Regions from separate parts of the Desulfitobacterium dichloroeliminans LMG P-21439 genome, predicted to be linked through region 1. Evidence: riboswitches for the same ligand, from Rfam matches in the RefSeq annotation. Region 1 holds a riboswitch; the other holds the start of a gene.

Region 1 (7,281 bases):
GCTGACATCGCAGTGATGCCCGGAATAGTCTCGATCTGATCCGGTTCAAGCTGACTTTTAAGAATCGCCAGCAGGTAACTGTAGGTACTATATAAAGAAGGATCTCCTAAAGTAAGAAAAGCGACCGAATGCCCTAGATCAAGCTCAGCTTTAATTTTCACTGCTGCTTGATGCCAGGCCGCTTGAAGTATTTCTTTATCCGCGGTCATGGGCATCTCCAACTCCAAAATTCTCACCCCAGAAGGGCAGTGGGCTTGTGCTATTTCCCAGGCAACACTTTCCCGCTCCATCTTGGACTTGGGTATGGCTATGACCTGCATCCCTTGCAGGATTTCCACGGCCCGCAGAGTGATTAGGCTCGGATCCCCTGGGCCAACACCCACCCCATACAACTTAGCTTTCCTTGTACTCTGAGGAATTGTTCGTTCATTTTGTTCTTGCTGCATTATGGTTCTCCTCCGTTCTGAAAATTCAATTTCACTCTAGTTAGTTTTCTTCCGCCCTGAGATGATAAATACCGGATTTTGTGCTTGGGCAAGATGAATATCCTTTATCCCCATCCCCTTCCAACGCACTGCTTGAATGGATACCACATCAATATCTTGATAAGCCAAACTTTTCAGGGCTTCCATACCACTAGCCAAGGTCTCTATTGTTACAGCAGTCATTACTACCCTACCCCCCGGTACAAGGGGAGCTTGTTGCAATATCTGTTGAATTTGGCCGTGACTCCCGCCGATAATACACACGTCCATGGGGGGGATACCTTGCAAAGCGACCGGGGCTGCCCCTCGAATCAGCCGAAGATTTCTGATTTGAAATTTTTCTTGATTTAGGAGAATGAGTTCCTGTGCCTCTGGATTCTCCTCGACGGCGTAGACACACCCCCGCTGGGCCAGAAGAGCTGCTTCAATACCGATACTGCCTGTCCCCGCTCCCACATCGAGGATTCTCGTGGAAGCTGTAATCTCGGCCTTCGCCAAAACCTGAATCCGAATTTCACTCTTGGTCATAGGCACATTCCCTCGGATAAACTCCTCATCATTAATACCAAACCCTTTAGGACAGGCAAGAAGCGATGCATCCCCGGCGAGCTTAGTCTCTTCAGGGTAGAGAAGCATCACTGCATTCGTAAAATCCCCTGCTGAGTCCATCAGTTCTTGGGCATCTGTATTTAACCACCTCTCCTCAGGATAAGACAGTGCATTTCCCACAGAAATCCTCGGATTAAATCCATACCTCTGATAGTAACGAGCGACCGCTTGGGGAGTGTTCTCGCCACCGGTCAATATCCCTATGGTTTGCTTAAGATTCAGAGGCAATGAATTCAACGAACGTCCATGGACACTGAGCAGCTCCGCCTCCTGCCAAGGGATTCCAGCACGGGCAAAAGCGAATTGAATCGAGCTGATTCCAGGGAACACTTGAATCTCCTCATGGGGAAATTCTCTCTTTAACAAGGGAAGAAGGCTATAATAACCCGGATCTCCTGAGACCAACACTCCAGCCTGCTTTCCTTGCTCTATCGCTCTTTGTAGCTTTTCTAGGGTCTCTGATAAATTACCACTGATTTGGTATGTATCTCCCTTAAAATCAGGAAATAGCTTGAGCGCCCGAGAGCCACCCAGTAAAACACCGCATTGCTTTACACTGTCTCGGATTGCTGGGGCAACCCACTCTGGCGTTCCCGGACCCATTCCCACGATTCGGATCATCCCTTATCTTCCCTTCCGTATAAAAATAAAAAGAGCCTTGAGCGGCTCTTTTACAACACCCATCGCTCGTAGGTGTGAATATAACAATTCAAGGCAGGTCTCCTGGCTTCCAGTCATCACGCCCCTTCCCTTCCCGGAATTATCTAGTGGGTTATTGAGGGGCACTCATGGTTCACAGTGGCGGGACCGCGCCGGATTTTCACCGACTTCCCTTTTCATCCTCAAAGAGGAACCTTGAACTTTTATTTAATTCTGACTCTTTTCTCTATTCCTTATCCTTGAATTCTCTATTTTTCCCGTAAATCCTGCTTGGCTTCCGGCCAATACCAAAATTCCTTGATAATATCCTCAGCTCGAGCATCCCAAGCAATAATCTCACCATTAAGCAAGGTGAATGCTGTACCCACCAGCAAATCCCCACGAACATGCTCCCGAGCCCGCTCACTTGCCCGATTCGCTAAATGGAAGAGCAAATCGCCCCATCCCTGAGCCAGTACTTCTTCAGCAGCCCCTTCAACTGTAGGAAATTCAGCGAACTTTAGCAATGACTCTTGGGGAACCCCGGCCAGTGCCGCATGTGCCACAAGAATCTCCATGCGAGCATCGGCCACATGGGTATGGGTATGAAATATTCCACCAGCAACTTTAATAAGCTTTCCGATATGGCCCAAAAGTACCACCTTCTCAAACTTGCGATAAGCGGCTTCTTCCAATAAAAAACCCACAAAGTTGCTCATCTGCACAATAGCTTCCTCGGGCACCCTCAGTTGTCCGCTGGCTACCTTAAACCCATAGTTGCCTGGGGTCAAAATAATAGCTTTATGACCATAGCCCATCGCTTGATCCAACTCCGGAAGGATCGAATTCTTAAACGCTTCTTCTGACATCGGGCGAACAATCCCTGTGGTTCCTAAGATAGATATTCCCCCGATGATTCCTAAACGGGGATTGAGAGTCTTTTGGGCAATACTCTCTCCTTCAGGCGCTTCAATCACAACCTGGACTTCTTCCCGAGGAAAAACTTCACGTACAGCCGCTTCAATCATTTGGTGTGGCACAGGATTGATGGCAGGCTCTCCCTGAGGGACTTGAAGTCCCTTTTTGGTGACGACACCTATTCCCCGACCACCGCAGATATGGATTTTTCCTTGGTCGGAAAGGATTCGCACCTGGGCTTGTATTTCTAGACCATGGGTAACGTCCGGATCATCTCCTGCATCCTTTATTATTCCTACCCGCGCCCAATCATTCTCCTTTTCTCTATTGTGAATTGGTAGGGGAAGCTGTTCTCCTCGAGGCAGAGTAATCTCGATCTTCGGACCCGGGTCTATTCCTTGGAGCCATAGACACGCGGCTTTCGCTGCTCCGGCTGCACAGCTTCCTGTGGTATATCCCGTTTTCCAAGAATGCCTTTCCTTCTTCTCTTTTCTCATATCTGCCGTCCTAACTTTCTTGGTATTAGCCTAGTAACTTAAATTTACTTTTGGGAGTCAAATTCATACATTTCTTTAATAAACAACCGCACTTGACCCATGCATTCGGCAAAGCGCTGATATTCCTCTTCACCCTTGGTTTCCAGAAACGCACCACAGCGATGTTCGAGGGCTTTTTCTATCTGAAAAATGGTCTCTTCTCCATGCTTGGTAAGAGCTATTTTTACATAACGCTCATCTTCAGGATCTCGTACACGCCTTAAGAAGCCAGCTGATTCTAATTTCTTACACATTGATGACGCATTACCACTGGAAAGGCCGATGATACTTCCTAAAGTACCTACAGTGTGGGGGCCACCTTCCTTAACTTCAACCAAAATACGAGTTTGCATCAAAGTTAAATCGTATTTTTCAACGATCGGGCGGAAAGCATTGGCCATACTCTCACTAATCGTCCTTAAAAAATCCCAAATCTCATTCTCAAACACCATACTTCTCATCGATACTGCCTCCAAAGCCAAACAAATAACTTCTTTACGCCATATATGTCCTAAATTCCACGTGTGTTTTTTATTAGCTTCAAAAATCACTATTTCACGAAGAATTTAGACTGCTTCTCACACATTGTAACATTATTTACAACCACCTTTCAATCATTTTTGATAAATCATTGATTTCATCTTTGCTGCAATGATACTTAATAAACTCTGCAAGTTATCCACAGAGCAACACTCAATTTTATTGATGATATTCTTATTATACCAGACATTTTTCATACACTCCCTTGTACGGATAGTTTTCCGACAACTTCATGATTACATATCTTGCGGTTTTGATTATTTTTGCTGCAAGAAATACATACTTCAAACGAAAGGTCTTTATTTGCTGTCTGTATTCTGAAGAGTCCAAGGAATCAAACTTGAACAACAAAAATAGGTTATATGAAAGCATCATCATTTGAAACACGGCTTCATTCGCCCAAAATGACTTTAGCAAGAGATGACCCACCGCCATGTCGTATTTGGCTTCTTTGATATAGTTTTCAGCATTACCACGCTTTTCATAGTATATAACTACTTTTTCAGAAAGCAAGGTAGTATTTGTTACAAAGAAAAAGTAGTCGTATTCGGAACCTTCTAAAAGTGATAATTGTGCTCTTTCTTTTTCTGGTTTCAGTACGCGAGATACGACAAATCTTCTGTCTTTTTCCCATTTAACTAATTTTGTATACAGTTCTGTAGTTTCTCTACCTTCTTCTCCTTTAACGAATACAATTGATGAATTCGTTGCTTGTGAGGTGAGTGTAGAATAACTTTTGGCTTTAATTAAATATTTGCATCCAAGAGATTCTATCGTTTCGATAATTTTTTCATCAAAGTAGCCACTATCCATTCGAAATAAAATTTCTAAATCGTCTGATTTGATGTTAGCAACAATTTCTTTGATCATTTCCGCAGCACCGTTTGCAGTGTAAGTATTGCCACTTCTTACAAATCCGGTAACATATGCTTTTAATTCGTCGCAAAATGCAAATTGGATATTGTAGCATCGGTTTCCCAGTTTCTTAGGATTATATCCTTTTGACGCACCTTCTTGATGACCTTCTACGTTAATTACACTACTATCAATATCAATCGTAATGGATGTCAATTTACTTTTAGTGAGCAGTTTTTTAAAGACTTTAAAATTAATGTCTCTAAACATTTGGGTTGTCTTGAAGTTGAAGTTTCCTAGAAACCGTGACACTGTTTCAGGTTCTTTTACGGAAATATCAAACTCGTTGACGAGGGGATCATTTTGAAGTAGCTTTAGACGTTCTAACTTATCAATGCCAATGAAGTGACCGCAGAGCATGGTCTTTATATGATTCATCTTGATTTTATTTGTTGAGTCATTATCAAATACGAGGTCATTTTCAATAAAATCAAAAATCCCATTGCTTTTTGCATTCTCAAGGAGCAGAAAAAGACCTGCATTTGATGTTAGATTCTTAGCTTTGAAATCAATTTTATTAATCATAATTAGAACCCCTTTTTACTACTTTTCTTACTATTATTTTACCATATATCGAGTCATAAAAGCTGATAATTTAACATATTTTTGAGCACTTTTCTTTCACCCAATGGGTGAAAGCTGAATTTCGAAGGAACGCATATTTATCAAGGCTTTGATTATGCTTTTTGAAGTACTGACGTAGAATCTAGGTATGTTATAGTTTATACTTGATTTAGTCAATAGGCCTCAGCCGGGGTCTGACTAGGTTTTCATGCTAAACTATCTAATTCGTCATATACTAATGTAAAGAGGGAGGGAGATAAAAATGAAAAACTTACCCATGTTTTATCGAGTAGCATTTATCGCTTTACTTCTCCTTCTCCAGATCTTTGCCTTGGTTATGATCATTTGGAGATTTAGTAACTTCTTTATCTACTTTTACATATTCAGTTTTTTGTTGAGCATTATTGCTTTGCTTTATATAATGAACCTCAAGACCGATCCCGCTTATAAAATTGCCTGGGTTATCGCAATACTTCTATTCCCCATCTTTGGGGGGCTCTTCTACCTTATGTTTGGTCGCACAAAGCTAAGTAAGCGTAAAAGACGAAAGATGCAAATCGTTAACGATAAGATGATTCAACTTTTGGTTCAAAAGGAAGAAACCATCCAGAAGCTTACGTCCGAAGATTTACGGGCAGCCAATCTTGCACGCTATATCGAAAAGTACTCCTTTTGCCCTGTCTGTCAAAACACTCATTCTGAATATTTTCCAATTGGCGAGAAAATGTATGAACGACTTTTGATAGAATTAGAAACAGCTGAGAAGTTTATTTTCTTAGAATATTTTATAATTGGCGAAGGCCTGTTATGGGATTCCGTACTGGCTATCCTTGAGAAAAAAGTAAAGCAGGGAGTAGATGTACGGGTTCTTTACGATGATGTAGGTAGTCTCTTCAAGTTACCTTTTGGTTATGAAAAGGAACTGGAGGCAAAAGGGATAAAATGCCGCGTCTTTAATCGCCTTATCCCTGTTCTCTCTATTCATATGAACAATCGAGATCATCGTAAAATTGCCGTAATCGATGGAAAAACCGCCTTTACAGGCGGAATTAATCTTTCTGATGAATATATCAATGCCTTTGACCGATTTGGACATTGGAAGGATACTGCCATCCTTATCCAAGGGGAAGCTGTCTTAAATTTTACTGTCATGTTTTTATCCTTATGGGGATATGAGACTGAAACAAATGAGGATTATACTCAATATAAGTCCTATACTGAAGGAGCTACAGCAATCACTTCGGATGGATATGTACAACCCTTCGGGGATAGCCCCTTAGATGATGAACCGCTCGGAGAAACTGTCTATCTCAATCTCATCGCCCAAGCGGAACACTATATCTTTATCAATACCCCTTATCTCATCCTTAATAATAGCATGCTTTCCGCCCTCAGCTCCGCCGCCAAACGGAGCATCGATGTTCGTATCGTTACCCCCTATCGCGGAGATCGCTGGTTTGTTCACTCCATGACTCGTTCCAATTATCGGTTACTGATTGAAAGTGGTGTGAAAATCTATGAATATTCTCCCGGCTTCATCCATGCGAAATCCATTGTTGTTGATGATAGGCACGCTGTAGTCGGTACCATCAATATGGATTATCGAAGTCTTTACTTGCATTTTGAGTGCGGTGTTTATGTCTACAATACTCAGAGTGTTATAGATATTAAAGAAGATTATGTGACAACCCTAGAGCTATGCCAAAACATTACATTAGATGATTGTTACCGGGTTAAGTGGTATCGGCGATTAGGCCGCACAATTCTGCGCATTTTTGCTCCACTGATGTAGGGGCTTATCATACATGTCTTTTCAACATTAACGGGAGCATCTGTAAACTACACTTGTGTAGCTAGAGATGCTCCCGTTTTCTTATTGAAAATCTAATTCAGCTTTTTATCGGACTCGCTCCGATCTTTTCTTTTAATTTCGATAGCCGGGAACTCCATAACACAAACATATTCGCAAATTCCACAGCCAGTGCAAATCTCCGAATCGACCACTGGATATTGAAATCCTTCCATCTTAATTGCCTCATCGCTTAGGGGACAGTTGTTGTAGCAGGTGCGGCATA
Region 2 (7,281 bases), 750 kb from region 1:
CTTCATCAGTCAGGTTAAAATTCCAATTGGCTTGAGCAAGAACTCTTTCACTATTGATATTAAACGCACTGTAGTTTGTAACAACCTCCATCCCTTTAATCCCCAACTCTTCTTGGTCCTTCTCCAAGGTTAAAGTTATTGCCGGACATTGTACCCCGTCAAAGACATCATCCCAATAACGAATGCGTTTAATTTTGGCGTTTCTCCATAGATAATCACGCAAAGGCTGATGTATTTTCACATTGAGAAGAGACTGAGGCAAAACAAATGCAACTTTGCCTCCATCAATTACATTTTTCAAAGCAAATTCGGTGAAAACACAAAAGGACTCGACGGTCTTCGTATGGGCGGAACAATAGACTTCTCTTAAAGTTTTTTGTTCCTCTAGATTGTAGTTGAAGCCCCAAGGAGGATTACCGATAATCACATCAAACTCAGATTGCGATTCACGAAGTAAAGCATTTTGGCAAATGAAATTACGATAGAGCAGCTCAATATTATCCGTCTTGGTAGCCAAAGCCATATTGATCCGTGTCAAGGATACACTTAAAGGGTCAATATCATAGCCATACAATCCTTCTAACTCTTTCATACATTTATGGGCATAGATTAAAAAATTCCCTGTTCCACAGCAGGGATCAAGAAGTTTACTATTTTTATTAAGTTCAGGCATGAGCTGATCTACGGCATCCCTTACAACAGTCGAAGGGGTATAATATACACCTTGAGTCTTTCGTGCACCTATGTTCTGTAAGGACATATATAAGAGACCTAATACGTCTTGACCATCAATGTATGTTAAAGGAAAACATAGTGTTGGAGATAAGCGACTGATTTTTATTTCGAGATCCTTTATCCCCTCAAGAAGATCACTAATCAACGAATAATAACAGCCAGCGACCTGTCTGTCTTGGAGATACAGTGGCAGTATACAATTCTCAGGATTCTTAGAAAAAAGATCTCCTCTTTTCGCCGATTCCCTCATTCCCATGTTACGACTGTTCAATAATTTCAACGCATATTCTGCCAATATCACGCGTGCGTAATCCTCCGGCAAATCGATAGCATGGGTCTGGGCAATAATATTCTCAACAATATCGATACCCAATTTGTTTTGAAGGTAGTTCTTGGGAATTACTGCTCCTGAAACAAAGGCTTTATTACGTCGTGTCTTTAGATTGGGTAAAGCTCCACTCTTTATTTGTTTTAAAAGCGCTGCAACCTCACCTCGCAGAAAAAAACTCTTCTGCCCATATCCTTCAATAGGTTTAAGCTTATTGCTCCTAATCCAATTTTTCGCTGTAGCCTTAGATATAGATAGATAAGCACATACATCATCAATATTCATATATTCTGCCTTGCTTTTAAAACTGCTTCTGTCCATGGTAACCCCCCAAAACAAAAAACGCCGCAAACCCTTGCGACGTCTCGACTACTTATGGAGCGGAAGACGGGATTCGAACCCGCGATCCTCGGCTTGGGAAGCCAATGCTCTACCGCTGAGCCACTTCCGCGTGACAATAAATATTATAACAAAAAATAGCGAACAGTCAAGTATTATTACTAATCCCCCCAAAAAACCTCTTGTCCCCTACCGCTGCGCTCTCTCCATTTTTTCAACTCCCTGCGTGCTCCGGAAATTGTCATGGGAATATCGTCTAGTTCGAAGTCATCTCGATTCGCTAAAATCTCCATGAGATGTCCAACTCTTGGTAGCCTGAGATTAACACTGCGCAGGGCCTCTTTCCTAGCAAATACTTCTCCGCAGGTTCCTTCTAAACAGACTTTTCCTTCATCCATAACAAACACATAATCGCAAAAGAGCGGAACTATATCGATATCATGGGTAGCAATAAGTATCGTTAAATCCATCTCTTGTTGAGTTTGTTTTAAGAGCTTGAGAATCTCCGATATTCCCTTAGGATCCAACCCTGCCGTCGGTTCATCCAATACCAAGATCCGTGGTTCCATAACTAACACCCCGGCGATTGCTACACGTTTTTTCTGTCCAAAACTAAGTGCATGGGTAGGTTTATTACGCAAGTGAGCAATTCCTGTTCTCACCAGAGCACGCTCCACCCTTCTCCGCACTTCTTCCTCTGGCAACTGAAGATTTAGCGCCCCGTAGGAAATATCCTGATAAACACTAGCCGAAAAAAGCTGGTTATCCGGATCTTGAAAAACCATCCCGACCGATTGTCTTAGATCGACGAGCCCCTTTCGGGAGTAATTCACAGGCTGATTATTAAAGAACACGATACCTGAAGAAGGCTTTACAATCCCATTTAGATGGTGAAACAGAGTGGACTTACCTGCCCCATTGCCCCCCAACAAAGCTGTAACATGCCCTTTCTTGATCTTTATGTTGACGTCTTTGAGAGCATGCGTCCCGTCAGGATAATAATAATGGAGATCTCTTAATTCTAATATAGTATCATTCATTCTATCTCTTCTTCCTCATCTAACGTCATCTCTATCCTGATCCGAAAATCCAGTTCCCGAACAGCTTGAACAGGGTTGAATTCCAACTAGTCGACGAATCACGACGAATTTAATTCGCGAAGTCCTACTTTAGTACACTAGCCAGTAAGATTAACAGCCCGTTAATACCAACAGCCATGTAAAGTAGCGATTTATTGCCAACATATTTTTCTTCCAGGACTCTAAGCTCTCCATCATATCCCCGAGCCTCCAAAGAAGTATATAATTCATTGGAACGCTTATAAGAGCGAATAAACAAAGCTGAAACTAGGCTCCCCATGGAACGATACCCTGAAACAAGGTTGACATAACCCAGTCGAGAATTTTGGGCGGTATACATGGTCCCTGCAGTTTCCAAAAGTACAAATATGAAACGATAAATTAGCTCCATCATTTCTATCATCAACTTAGGAAGTCGAAGTTTTCGAAGGACGGAAAACAAATCCACCATTGGGGTGCTCAGAGCAAGAAAATATAAGCAGGATACAGAGCCCAATACTCTAAAAAACAGATTAATGCTTTGCTGCAATCCGCTTTGAGTGATACCCAGCCAAAAATTTGCTACAGGTATGGCCAATATAAAATTCTGTTGATCGATTGAGAACCCAATCGCAATGGTAAAAGCACTTATTATTAAAAAGGCCATGGGTATCGATATTAATTTCAGAAAATATGGTAGGGGTGTGCCTCCACGTAGTATGACAATGCTACTCATGATTATTATTACAGCTATGGAGATAAGACGGTTATCCGCCCAAAGGCACACCCCCATCGTCAGGATGGCAAAGATAAATTTCTGCATCGGTTCGATGACCTTGAGCTGTGAAGCATAAGCATAAGTATCTGTATTAAGCATTTTTCACAGAGCTCCTTTCGCGCATCGTTCAGCAGTCACCGAATTCCGCTTCTAGTCCTTACTTCGTCCTTTAAGATATCCTAGACCAAAACCAATCACTCCAGCCCCAAGAGCAGCTTGAAGCGCAAAAAGTAAGCTTTCAATCTCTCCGCTGGCAGGCACAAAGAGTGGGGAAAACCAGGGGGCGTAGTCGGCTTGAAGGTTCATGATTTCTTCCTCTGCCAATCCATCTGCTCCGGAAAATTCAGCATTCTTGAGGAGAAACAAGGGTGTGACAGTTATAACGACAACACTCAATAGGAGCACAAGATTTACCTTCATACTGAATTTCTTTGTTTTTTCAACAACTGAATTCGCCATACCTTAGACCTCCTTTGTATAAAGCTTGAGATCTTTCATTTCTTCTTTGCCATAACTACTCAAGGCGTTAAAGATGATTACAGTTAGGATTCCCTCACTAATAGCTAGAGGAATCTGAGTCACTGCAAAAATCCCCATGAACTTGGCTAGAGAAACCGCAAAACCTCCCACTTCAGCCGGAAAAGCTAAAGCAAGTTGCACTGATGTCATAACATAAGTAGCTAAATCAGCTAATGACGCTGCCAAAAACACGCCCAGCCATTGAGGGCCTCTGAATTTTTGAACTAGCTTATAAACACCATAGGCCACAAAAGGGCCGACCACTGCCATTGAAAATGCATTTGCCCCGAGAGTCGTCAGACCTCCGTGGGCTAAAAGCAGAGCTTGAAACAAAAGCACAATTACCCCGATGACAGTCATCGCAGTAGGGCCAAAAAGAATCGCTCCAAAACCTACCCCAGTGGGATGTGAGCTACTCCCCGTAACCGAAGGTAGTTTCAAAGCCGATAGAACAAAGGCAAACGCTCCTGCCATAGCTAAGAGTATTTTTAAGCGAGGATTAGACGAAATGGTCTTTTTAATGGAGAATATCCCCAATACAACAAAAGGTATGGTTAAAGCACCCCAGGCAACTGCCCAGCCAGGTTGCAAAAATCCTTCCATAATATGCATAGCTGATGCTTTGTATGGAACACTAAGCAACATCAATAATAAGCCAATAAAGAGTTGTAAGCGCTTGGACATGGCCTCACTCCTTCAATCTTAATAGCACAAAAAGACCCTTTCCAACGGAAAGGGTCCTATCCTGAACTTGATACAAATATCTCGAACATGATATCTACCTCCCTAACATCCCGTAGGTTGCTTTGAACTATGGAGGCGAGCAGGTTTCCTGGCTTAAGTTCTTCATTAACCCACGTCTTCTCAGATAAACTCCAGTGACATTAGTGTGGATTAACTCCCTCTTACAGTGGCGGGCACCGCGTCAGATCGACTGACTTCCCTTAAGATTTTCCTTTCGGAAAATCTAACTCTTCCTCTTTTCAATTATAAGAACATTATAGCAAGTTTCTATACAAAATGTATATAATCAAGAAAAATCTTATCCATAATATATTGCCATTTTAAGGTGACGCATCGCATGTTGAACTTGCAGTTGTTATAATAGGAATATAACCCAATAGAAATATAAGAAGATTGAGGTGCGCAACAATGCAAAATAATATTCAAGAATGCTTAAATCAGGAAATTTGGGCGGTCGTCGGAGTATCATCGGATCCAGCCAAATTTGGCCACAAGGTTTATAAAAAACTGAAAAGAAGCGGCTACACTGTCTACCCCATCAATCCAAAGCTTTCTGAGATTGATGGAGAGCCTTGCTATCCCTCATTGAGCTCATTACCTACCCTGCCTGACGTAGTCAGTATAATCGTTCCACCCTCAGTAACTGAAAAAATAATCGATGAATGTGCTCAACTTGGCATCAAAAGAGTATGGATGCAACCCGGCGCAGAATGTCAAGAAGCGCTTCGTAAGGGACGCGAAAAAGGCTTAATGCTAGTTAGCAACGAATGTGTTTTGGTTCAAGCTCAACCAAGATAACAGGTTTTATATAATGATTCGGTATATATTACAACAAAAACCGCACTGATTTCAGTGCGGTTAAAATTTCTGTATGGAGCGGGTGATGAGAATCGAACTCACGTAACTAGCTTGGAAGGCTAGCGCTCTACCATTGAGCTACACCCGCAGGTGTGGTAGCAGGGGAGAGATTTGAACTCTCGAATGAGCGGGTATGAACCACTTGCCTTAGACCACTTGGCTACCCTGCCATGGCTCCCCGAGTAGGATTCGAACCTACAACCTACCGGTTAACAGCCGGTTGCTCCACCGTTGAGCTATCGAGGAATAGTGCTTTATATATTGACTGGCGGAGAAGGAGGGATTCGAACCCTCGCAGCAGTTACCCACTCTAACGGTTTAGCAAACCGTCCTCTTCAGCCACTTGAGTACTTCTCCGCAATATTTACTTATGGTGCGGAAGACGGGACTTGAACCCGTATGGAGTTACCCACACGCCCCTCAAACGTGCGCGTCTGCCAGTTCCGCCACTCCCGCATTGTTTATGGAGCCGTTAACCGGATTTGAACCGGTGACCTCATCCTTACCAAGGATGCGCTCTACCAACTGAGCTATAACGGCGTAAGGGATTGTTTAATACAATTTAAAATGGTGCGCTCGGAGAGATTCGAACTCCCGGCCTTCTGATTCGTAGTCAGACGCTCTATCCAGCTGAGCTACGAGCGCATTGTTTTGGAGCGGGTGACGAGATTCGAACTCGCGACTTTCACCTTGGCAAGGTGACACTCTACCACTGAGTTACACCCGCATCTCATTGCCTTGTTAGAAAATGGTGAGCCATCCGCGACTCGAACGCGGGACACCCTGATTAAAAGTCAGGTGCTCTACCGACTGAGCTAATGGCTCATAATGGCAGGGATGGCAGGATTCGAACCTACGAATGCCAGAGTCAAAGTCTGGTGCCTTACCGCTTGGCGACATCCCTACGCTTCTATTAAATCAACTTCCGTTGACTTAAAACCTTTGGTTGCGGGAGCCGGATTTGAACCGACGACCTTCGGGTTATGAGCCCGACGAGCTACCGCTGCTCCATCCCGCGACGTTTTTTTAGTGGTGGGCAGGGATGGATTCGAACCACCGTACCTTTCGGAACAGATTTACAGTCTGCCGCCTTTAACCACTCGGCCACCTACCCACTATGTGTTTCGCGCTATTAAATTAAAATGGCGACCCCGATCGGACTTGAACCGACGATCTCCTGCGTGACAGGCAGGCATGTTAACCACTACACCACGGGGCCGTATTTTGGTGGGCGATGACGGGATCGAACCGCCGACATCCTGCTTGTAAGGCAGGCGCTCTCCCAGCTGAGCTAATCGCCCTAATTTGGTGACCCATACGGGATTCGAACCCGTGTTACCGCCGTGAAAGGGCGGTGTCTTAGGCCGCTTGACCAATGGGCCATTTTCGCGGAACATTTGTTAGTATATCTGAATTGAACTTAAATGTCAATGGAATGTTTCGTTTAAACTTAAAGACCTTTAACCTCTTGAATAATAGGAATAATCATGGGTCGTCTCTTTGTTTTATCGTAAAGTTGTTTGCCAACCCCATCACGAATCTGGTTTTTAAGACTAGCCCATTCTCGAATGCCATTTTGCTGACACCGAGCCATAATTCTACGTGTGTTTTCCTTAACCTCATCAAGCATCGGTTCAGATTCCCTTACATAGACAAATCCTCGGGTAACAATATCCGGTCCTGACAAAATAGATCCATTAGCGCCATTTAAGGTCAGCACAATAATAAGGATCCCATCTTGTGAGAGTTGCTTGCGATCTCTCAATACTATATTACCCACATCGCCTATACCTAAGCCATCGATGAGAACTCGACCGGATGTTACTTTATCAGCAATTCTAGCGCCATGTCGAGTGAACTCGATAACATTGCCGATTTCGGCGATAAATGTATTTTCCTTTGGTATACCAAGTTCACCAGCA

Evidence for each region. Region 1 has a riboswitch for cobalamin ahead of DESDI_RS04915 (bifunctional cobalt-precorrin-7 (C(5))-methyltransferase/cobalt-precorrin-6B (C(15))-methyltransferase). Riboswitches for the same ligand answer to the same signal wherever they lie in the genome.
Region 2: linked by a shared signal. The riboswitch ahead of DESDI_RS08650 (energy-coupling factor ABC transporter permease) and the one ahead of DESDI_RS04915 (bifunctional cobalt-precorrin-7 (C(5))-methyltransferase/cobalt-precorrin-6B (C(15))-methyltransferase) in region 1 are both predicted to bind cobalamin.

The regions. Positions count from the first base shown of each region.
Region 1 is NC_019903.1:1,058,374-1,065,654, reverse strand. Features, by position in the region: gene cobI (precorrin-2 C(20)-methyltransferase) at 1-446, opposite strand, end outside; gene DESDI_RS04915 (bifunctional cobalt-precorrin-7 (C(5))-methyltransferase/cobalt-precorrin-6B (C(15))-methyltransferase) at 483-1,715, opposite strand; cobalamin riboswitch at 1,791-1,967, opposite strand; gene cbiD (cobalt-precorrin-5B (C(1))-methyltransferase CbiD) at 2,003-3,148, opposite strand; gene DESDI_RS04905 (MarR family winged helix-turn-helix transcriptional regulator) at 3,193-3,648, opposite strand; gene DESDI_RS04900 (IS1380-like element ISEcp1 family transposase) at 3,905-5,167, opposite strand; gene cls (cardiolipin synthase) at 5,469-6,998, shown strand; gene DESDI_RS04890 (4Fe-4S binding protein) at 7,091-7,281, opposite strand, start outside.
Region 2 is NC_019903.1:1,804,329-1,811,609, reverse strand. Features, by position in the region: gene DESDI_RS08675 (TaqI-like C-terminal specificity domain-containing protein) at 1-1,384, opposite strand, end outside; tRNA gene DESDI_RS08670 (tRNA-Gly) at 1,440-1,514, opposite strand; gene DESDI_RS08665 (ATP-binding cassette domain-containing protein) at 1,564-2,442, opposite strand; gene cbiQ (cobalt ECF transporter T component CbiQ) at 2,567-3,337, opposite strand; gene DESDI_RS08655 (energy-coupling factor ABC transporter substrate-binding protein) at 3,389-3,697, opposite strand; gene DESDI_RS08650 (energy-coupling factor ABC transporter permease) at 3,701-4,441, opposite strand; cobalamin riboswitch at 4,563-4,748, opposite strand; gene DESDI_RS08645 (CoA-binding protein) at 4,910-5,299, shown strand; tRNA gene DESDI_RS08640 (tRNA-Gly) at 5,374-5,447, opposite strand; tRNA gene DESDI_RS08635 (tRNA-Ile) at 5,453-5,529, opposite strand; tRNA gene DESDI_RS08630 (tRNA-Asn) at 5,531-5,605, opposite strand; tRNA gene DESDI_RS08625 (tRNA-Ser) at 5,626-5,716, opposite strand; tRNA gene DESDI_RS08620 (tRNA-Leu) at 5,731-5,815, opposite strand; tRNA gene DESDI_RS08615 (tRNA-Thr) at 5,824-5,899, opposite strand; tRNA gene DESDI_RS08610 (tRNA-Arg) at 5,928-6,004, opposite strand; tRNA gene DESDI_RS08605 (tRNA-Gly) at 6,012-6,086, opposite strand; tRNA gene DESDI_RS08600 (tRNA-Lys) at 6,109-6,184, opposite strand; tRNA gene DESDI_RS08595 (tRNA-Gln) at 6,189-6,263, opposite strand; tRNA gene DESDI_RS08590 (tRNA-Met) at 6,303-6,377, opposite strand; tRNA gene DESDI_RS08585 (tRNA-Tyr) at 6,390-6,473, opposite strand; tRNA gene DESDI_RS08580 (tRNA-Asp) at 6,503-6,578, opposite strand; tRNA gene DESDI_RS08575 (tRNA-Val) at 6,585-6,660, opposite strand; tRNA gene DESDI_RS08570 (tRNA-Glu) at 6,666-6,741, opposite strand; gene DESDI_RS08565 (ribonuclease J) at 6,810-7,281, opposite strand, start outside.